Regions from separate parts of the Bradyrhizobium sp. S3.7.6 genome, predicted to be linked through region 2. Evidence: riboswitches for the same ligand, from Rfam matches in the RefSeq annotation. Region 2 holds a riboswitch; the other holds the start of a gene.
The links. Region 2 has a riboswitch for cobalamin ahead of ACVJ5M_RS33620 (DUF1636 domain-containing protein). Riboswitches for the same ligand answer to the same signal wherever they lie in the genome.
Positions count from the first base shown of each region.

Region 1: linked by a shared signal. The riboswitch ahead of ACVJ5M_RS23370 (ribonucleoside-diphosphate reductase subunit alpha) and the one ahead of ACVJ5M_RS33620 (DUF1636 domain-containing protein) in region 2 are both predicted to bind cobalamin.

Region 1 is NZ_JBSSEQ010000001.1:4,836,361-4,840,251, reverse strand. Features, by position in the region: gene ACVJ5M_RS23370 (ribonucleoside-diphosphate reductase subunit alpha) at 1-2,088, opposite strand, end outside; cobalamin riboswitch at 2,211-2,428, opposite strand; gene ACVJ5M_RS23365 (hypothetical protein) at 2,542-3,120, opposite strand; gene ACVJ5M_RS23360 (DUF6925 family protein) at 3,181-3,891, opposite strand, start outside.
Region 2 is NZ_JBSSEQ010000001.1:6,871,166-6,875,056, forward strand. Features, by position in the region: gene cobN (cobaltochelatase subunit CobN) at 1-1,248, opposite strand, end outside; gene cobW (cobalamin biosynthesis protein CobW) at 1,248-2,297, opposite strand; gene ACVJ5M_RS33620 (DUF1636 domain-containing protein) at 2,294-2,668, opposite strand; cobalamin riboswitch at 2,765-2,988, opposite strand; gene cobO (cob(I)yrinic acid a,c-diamide adenosyltransferase) at 3,029-3,664, shown strand; gene ACVJ5M_RS33630 (cobyric acid synthase) at 3,688-3,891, shown strand, end outside.

The DNA of each region.
Region 1 (3,891 bases), 2.0 Mb from region 2:
GTGGAACGAGATTGCTTCCATGCTGGTGTCGGCAAACATCACGGCAGTGTCGGACGCAGTTGGAATGCGCTGGACCTGAAGCGCTTCCTGAAATCCCATCAGGCCGAGCCCGACGGGACGATGACGCATGTTGGAGCGGCGCGCTTCGGGGATCGTGTAGAAATTGATGTCGATGACGTTGTCGAGCATCCGGACGGCGGTGGTCACCGTCCGCTTCAGCTTGGCCTGGTCGACACCATCGGGCCCGACATGGTTGAGCATGTTGATGGAGCCGAGATTGCAGACCGCGACCTCGTCGGCCGAGGTGTTGAGCGTGATCTCGGTGCAGAGGTTCGAGGAATGGATCACGCCCACGTGGCGTTGCGGCGAACGCAGATTGCAGGGGTCCTTGAAGGTGATCCAGGGATGACCGGTCTCGAACAGCATGGTCAGCATGCGACGCCAGAGGTCGCTCGCACGCACGGTCTTGAAGACGCGCATGCCGCCGGCTTTCGCCCTGGCCTCATAGGCCTCGTAAGCCGTCTTGAACGCCTCGCCATAGAGATCGTGCAAATCGGGCGTCTCGTCAGGCGAGAACAGCGTCCATTCGCCATCGGCATCGACGCGCTGCATGAACAGGTCCGGCACCCAATTGGCGGTGTTCATGTCGTGGGTGCGGCGGCGGTCGTCGCCGGTGTTCTTGCGCAGGTCGAGGAATTCCTCGATGTCGACGTGCCAGGTCTCCAGATAGGCGCAGACCGCGCCCTTGCGCTTGCCGCCCTGGTTGACGGCAATCGCGGTGTCGTTGGCAACCTTCAGGAACGGGATGATGCCCTGGCTCTCGCCGTTGGTGCCCTTGATGTGGGCGCCGAGACCACGCACCGGCGTCCAGTCGTTGCCAAGGCCGCCGGAATATTTTGCCAGCAGTGCGTTGTCCTTGATCGACTTGAAGATGCCGTCCAGGTCGTCGGACACCGTCGTGAGGAAGCAGGACGACAATTGCGGACGCAGCGTACCCGAATTGAACAGCGTCGGCGTCGAGGCCATGAAGTCAAACGATGACAGCAGATCGTAGAACTCGATCGACTTGGCCTCTCGGTCGATCTCGCGAACCGCAAGACCCATCGCTACGCGCATGAAGAAGGCCTGCGGCAATTCGATCCGCTTGCCTCGGACGTGCAGGAAGTAGCGGTCGTAGAGCGTCTGAAGCCCGAGGAACTGGAAGTTCAGGTCGCGCTCGGGCTTGAGTGCAGCCGCGATCCGGCCGAGGTCGAAGCGGGCCAGTTCAGGATCGAGCAGTTCGGCAGCGATGCCGGTCTTCAGATAGGCCGGGAAATATTCGACGTAGCGCATCGTCATGTCGGCCTGCGAGGCGGACGTCGGCACGCCATGGACGTAGGACAGCACCTCGCCGCGCAGCTTGTCCAGCAGCAGGCGCGCGCTGACATAGGCGTAGTTCGGCTCCTGCTCGACCAGCGTGCGCGCGGCCATGATCGAGGCCAGTGCCAGTTCGTCCTGGCTGATGCCGTCGTAGAGATTGCGGGTGGTCTCGGTGAGCACGGGTGCCGCGGAAACGCCGTCGAGGCCGGCGCAGGCTTCGCCGATAATCAGCGCGAGCCGCTTGGTGTCGAGACCAACGCGCGAACCGTCGGCGAGCGTGACATGAAGTGCCGGCGCGACAGCGGGCGTCGCTTCCGCGGCCGCCTCCTCGGCGCGCTGGCGCGACCGCTCCTCGCGGTACAGCACATAGGCGCGTGCGACCTTGTGGTGCTCGCTCCGCATCAAGGCGAGCTCGACCTGGTCCTGCACGTCCTCGATATGGAAGGTGCGTCCCTCGCCTGCCCGCCGCATCAACGCAGTGACGACTTCGGCCGTCAGCTGCTCCACGCTCTCATGGACGCGGCGCGAGGCGACCGCGCTGGTGCCTTCGACCGCAAGGAAAGCCTTGGTCATGGCGACCGCGATCTTGGCGGAATCGAACGGCGAGACCTTGCCGTTGCGACGGATGATCTGCATCGCCGGCTCGCTCGAAGCAAGCGCAAGCGATTGTGGACGCAAATGAACGATGGGTGCGGAAGCGGTGTCCGCGTCGTGCAGGTTCAGTGACATCAATGGGCCCCGTGATGCGCGCGTTGTGTTTGAACGGGGCTGTAAGGAAGGACGCTGCAGAAACGCCGGCGGCAGAGTTGCCGGGCGGTGCATGCAAGCGACCGCCGGACACCCCGCCCGTGGACGTTCAGATCGTCGCGGCAGGTCTCCTGGCTCGCAGGTCGTCGCCCACTTCCCGTCTTCCCGGCGCGAAAGGCACCAGTGACGATTGTTCGGAAGCAGCTCGCTGCTGACAGTTGCGGGGGCAGCGCCGGAATTCCACGCTCTCACGCGGTTCACCGGCTTCCCTCTTAGCCACTAAATCTTGCGATCCAGCGGAACCGTGACGCCCACATGTGGTGACATATGCAGCCGGGTGTCAACGATTCGTTGCGGGTCATGAGCCCTGTTCCCTGTGGAATGCGGGAATTCCCGCCGGGCTCGCGCAACCCTTGGGATGACGCACATCCAGCATTACGCGTTCCGCATCGCGCGCCCGAACGGATCGACCAGGCGGACGATCTCGCAGGCGGCGACGAGGCCGGCGAGCCAGACGGCGCTGGTCAGCCCGATGCGCGTCACGATGGCCGCAGTGAACGCGCCCTCTCCGCCAAGGAACGGCGTCGCGGCAAGCAGCGCGAGCTCATAGGCGGCGTAGGCGGCGACGAGCGCGATGGCCAGCATCAGCGGCGTGCGGCCCTGCGGCAGCAGGCGGAGAACGGTCGATGCCGCTGCCGTCGACAGCAACGCGGCAGCACCGATGACAAAGCCCCAGGCGATGGTGCTGCCATCGATGGGATAGTGCAGCACGCCGAAGCCGATGGTCTGGTTCACGAGCCAGGCGCCGGTGACGACGAGCAGCGCCGGACGCATCGGCAGCATCGCGGCGGCGACGACGGCGAACGCCGCAAACGGCGTCGCGCAGGCAAGCGCGAAGCTCGCGAGCGCGCATGACACCGTCAGCAGCGCAAAGCAGAACATCGGCGCAAGGCGCGAGGTGACCGGATGAAGGCGGAAACGGTCGGCGTGGGGCGGCAGGATGGTGACAGTCATGGAACGATCTCCTTATGGGATTTGTAGCACATTTTGTTGGAACGCGGCATCACGTCTGACTCAGTGAAGAGCCTCCATGGGATCTTCAGTCTCGGCTGGATCGCGACGGTCGTAGGCGGCAAGCCAGGCGGCGAGTGTCGCGGTGTGCGGCTCCATGGCCGCCAATTGGCGCAAGGCCACGCGAACAGTGGCGCGCGCCGTGCGATCGGGCGGAAGCGTCGCCATCTCAGGTCCCCGCCCCTTCTCGATCGCTTCGACCGCGGCCCTCTTGCACGCCGTCAGCTCCGGCAGCCCATAGAGTTCGAGCAGCGCCTGGAAGGCTGCGTGAAGATCCGGCCGAAAAGCGCGCTTGCGGCCGAGCTGATCGCGCAGCGGATGGGCCGGATAGAGATGCGCGCAGGGGATCCACCCCTCAGGCAGCGGCTCGGTGGCGGCATGGGTGCGGCGATGCGCGAGCAGCTTTGGCAGGACGTGGGTGTGCGGGCCGTCAGGGCTTCGCCCGCCCGGCGGCGGGATCGGCTGGAATACCTCGGCGCGCCCGATGCGGCTGATGAAGACGCGGTGCGGATTGGCGGCCAGAATGATCCGCATGGCGTCGCTTTCGGGCGCGAACACGGATTGGCCCGTGCGGCTCCTGAGCGCGGCGACGGCATCGGCATCGCTGACACGGATGCAAGCGTCGACCTGCAACGTTCCGAGGCCAAGGTCGAACAGGATGCCGCTGCGATCCCTCGTCAGGAGCGCCTCGACATCCGGGCCGAGCTCGGTCAG
Region 2 (3,891 bases):
CACAACATCGAAGCCGGCCTCTGTCAGGTCAGACAGCAATGCCTCCACCGACGCCAGCGCATCGAGCCCGACGGCATGCGCGATCTGATGCGGACGGCCCGGGTAGTTCGAGAGCACGAGCGCCACCCGCTTCTCGGCGGCTGGCGTCGCCGCGAGGCGCCGCCAGGCCGCAACGCGCGCGGCGACGGCCTTGACGCGCTCCTCGTCGGGCCGGTGCGCCAGATGCGAAAATTGCAGATCGGGATCACGCTCCGCGGCCGATTTGAAACTCACCACGCCCGCGAACAGGCGGCCGTCGACCTCCGGCAGCACCACATGCATCGCGAGATCGCCGGGCGACAGGCCGCGCAGCGACTCCGCCCAGTCTTCGCGCCGTGCCGATGAGAGCGCGACCTGGAAGACGGGACATGATGCAGCATCGAACGGTGTCGTGCCGTCGTCGCCCATCGCCGAGAACGCCGTCGCGTTGACGATCGCGGCCGGAGGATTCGTCGCGAAATAGGTCCGCAGCCAGTCCGCAACGCCCGGAGCCTTCAGCGAGGTGACGAACGCGCCGTACGCGTCAAAGCCGCGCTCGCGCAGCGCCGCGATCAGGGCGTCGACCGGCCCGGTATCCGCGGCGGTGAGATAGGAGCGATAGAAGGTCACGAACGCGAGCGGCTTTCCCTCGCCTGCCATCGGCGCAGCAATGACGCCACGCGCGGGATCGTAAAAGCCCATCTCAGGCAGGTTCATCTCGCCGACGACCGGGCCTGCGTAAAGGCCCGAGGCCAACGCGAGCTGCGCGATCGCGGCCTGCGCTGCAACAGGACCGCCGGTGTCACAGAGCACCTTGAGCCGGCGCAGCGTCGAAACCGGCAGGGTCGAGTAGGCATCGAGCCGCGTGTCGTCGCGGCCGTCGGCCGGCAGCACGGCCAGCACGATATTGCGGTCCTTCGCCAGCTGCTGCAGGGCCGCGAGCCCGTACGGCCAATAGGATTCACCGCCGATCAGGCGCACCAGGATGCCGCGTGCCTGCGACAGCGTGCGCTCGACATAGGTGTCGACCGACAACGGATGACGCAGCTCCGCGAGATTGGCGAGCCGCAGCGACGGCAGGCTGTTGCGGCCGCGCCGCCAGCCGGCCGCGAACGCGGCAAGGTCGGAATCCGAGTACGAGAGCACCACGAGATCGGCCGGGTCCTGGCCGATGTCCCTTGGCGTCGCAGTCTCCTCGAGACCGCGGCTCTCGCGGAAGACGACGTGCATCAGATACCAGATCCTGAAAGCCCAAGTCCGACCTTGATCGCGGCCTCGTCGATATCGCCGTGCTCGCCGATCACGACGAGCTTCGACTGCCTGAGAGCTGCGCCCCAGGGCTTGTCGAACTGGTGGCGCACGCGCTCGCCGACCGCTTGCAGCAACAGGCGCATCGGCTTGCCCGCGACCGCGATATAGCCCTTGACGCGCAGCACGTTCTGCTCGCGCGAAAGACGCTGCACCGATGCGACCAATGCTTCGATGTCGGTAACCTCCGGAAGATCGATCACGACGGAGGCGAAATCGTCGTGCTCGTGATCCTCCTCGCCGTCGTGATGCGAGGGGCGCGCGGCGAGATCGTTCTCTGCGGCAGCGCCGAGGCCAAGGATGACACGCGCATCGATCGCGCCATCGGTGACGGATAGCATCGGCACGCGGCGCGGCATCTCCGCGGTGATGGCGGCTTTGGCGGCTTCGATCCCTGCGGGCCCCGCAAGATCAGCCTTGGTCAGCAGCACGATGTCGGCGCAGGCGATCTGGTCCTCGAACACTTCCGACAGCGGCGTCTCGTGATCGAGATTTCCATCCGCCGCGCGCTGCGCTTCCACCGCAGCCGGGTCCGGCGCAAAACGGCCGGCGGCGACAGCCTCGGCATCGGCGAGCGCAATCACGCCGTCGACCGTGATCCGCGAGCGGATCTCCGGCCAGTCGAACGCCTTCAACAGCGGCTTCGGCAGCGCCAGGCCCGAGGTCTCGATCAGGATGTGATCGGGCCGCACCGGCCGCGCCAAGAGCTTTTCCATGGTCGGAATGAAATCGTCCGCAACGGTGCAGCAGATGCAGCCATTGGCGAGCTCGACGATGTTCTCCTCCGGGCAGTTGGCATCGGCGCAGGATTTCAGGATCTCGCCGTCGACGCCCTCGCTGCCGAACTCGTTGACGAGCACCGCGAGCTTCTTGCCGTCAGGGTTTGCGAGCAGATGCTGGATCAGCGTCGTCTTGCCTGAGCCGAGAAAACCGGTGACCACCGTCACAGGGACTTTTGCGAGCGAGTTCATTCGGCGGCCTCCGGCAACACGGCAATGGGGGGAATGCGGGCAAGCGACTGCTTGCGGAAGATTTCGGGACGGCTGCGCCAGGGCACGAGGCCATCGGGCGCGGCGGCATAGGCCGCAGCACCCGCGACCACGTCGCTCGCATGGGCCTCTGACAGACGGCCATAGACATAGGACCAGCGGCCGGGCGCGCTGAGCGCAACCGAGCAACCCTGGCTGCATGCCGACAGGCATTCAACGGGAACCACATTGACGCCCTCAGGCGCGCCGGCGTCGAGGATCGCACCATGCAGGCGCTTGCCGGGCGTCGTCTCACCCTCGTCGAGCGTCTGGCCGGCACGGCAGGTAATACAGACGTGAAGTGTGACGGTCATCGCCTCTTCCAGGATAAACAGCGGGAGGCGAAGAGGCACACGGACCATTCCCCCGAAGGTCCGTTTCCCCGTCGCGGAACACCCCGTCCGCCGGTCCAAAACTCGTCCGCGCTGGCAGGTCTCCCGGCTTGCGGAGCAGGGCTTTTGGCCCTTCGATCCCCGCCTTCCCGATCCCCTGCGGGGGATCAGTGGCCTCGGGCATCTCTCCGGTCACGGTCGCGGGGGCGGCTGCAGTTTGGAGCCGAATCTTGTCGATTCGGACCCTATCGCATTCCCTCTTCGCCTGTCATAGGACAGGAACCAACGCCGGGCCACCATTTGCCCCCGGCCGCCTCTTGTCAAGCCGAAGGACCCTGTCAGATGACGCCTGAACCGGATACCCAAACGGCCGAGGAAACCGACGCCCGCCACGCCGCGAAAATGGCGAAAATCAAGGTCGCCCGCGACAAGATCATGGCGACCAAGAGCGGCGAGAAGGGCCTCATCATCGTCCACACCGGCGCCGGCAAGGGCAAGTCCTCCTCCGCTTTCGGCATGATCGTCCGCTGTGTCGCCCATGGCTTCCCCTGCGCGGTCGTGCAGTTCATCAAGGGCGCCTGGGACACCGGCGAGCGGCGCCTGCTCACCGGCCATTTCGGCGAGCTCTGCCAGTTCCATGCGATGGGCGAAGGTTTCACCTGGGAGACGCAGGACCGCGCCCGCGACATCGCCGCGGCGCAGGCCGGCTGGGCGAAGGCCAAGGAGCTGATATCAGATTCCAATCTGCGCATGGTCGTGCTCGACGAGATCAACATCGCGCTGCGCTACGACTATCTCGACATCGCCGAGGTCGTCGACTTCCTGAAAACGCACAAGCCGCCGATGACGCATGTCGTGCTCACCGGGCGCAATGCCAAGGACGAGCTGATCGAGATCGCCGATCTCGTCACCGAGATGACGCTGGTCAAGCACCCCTTCCGCTCCGGCATCAAGGCGCAAGCCGGCGTCGAGTTCTGACGACGCCAGATTCTGAAAACACCATGGCGCGCGCATTGATGATCCAGGGGGCCGGCTCGGACGTGGGCAAGTCGCTCATCGTCGCCGGCCTCGCCCGCGCCTTCACGCGGCGCGGCCTGCGCGTGCTGCCCTTCAAGCCGCAGAACATGTCGAACAACGCGGCCGTGACCGTCGACGGCGGCGAGATCGGCCGCGCGCAGGCTCTGCAGGCGCTCGCCGCCGGTGTC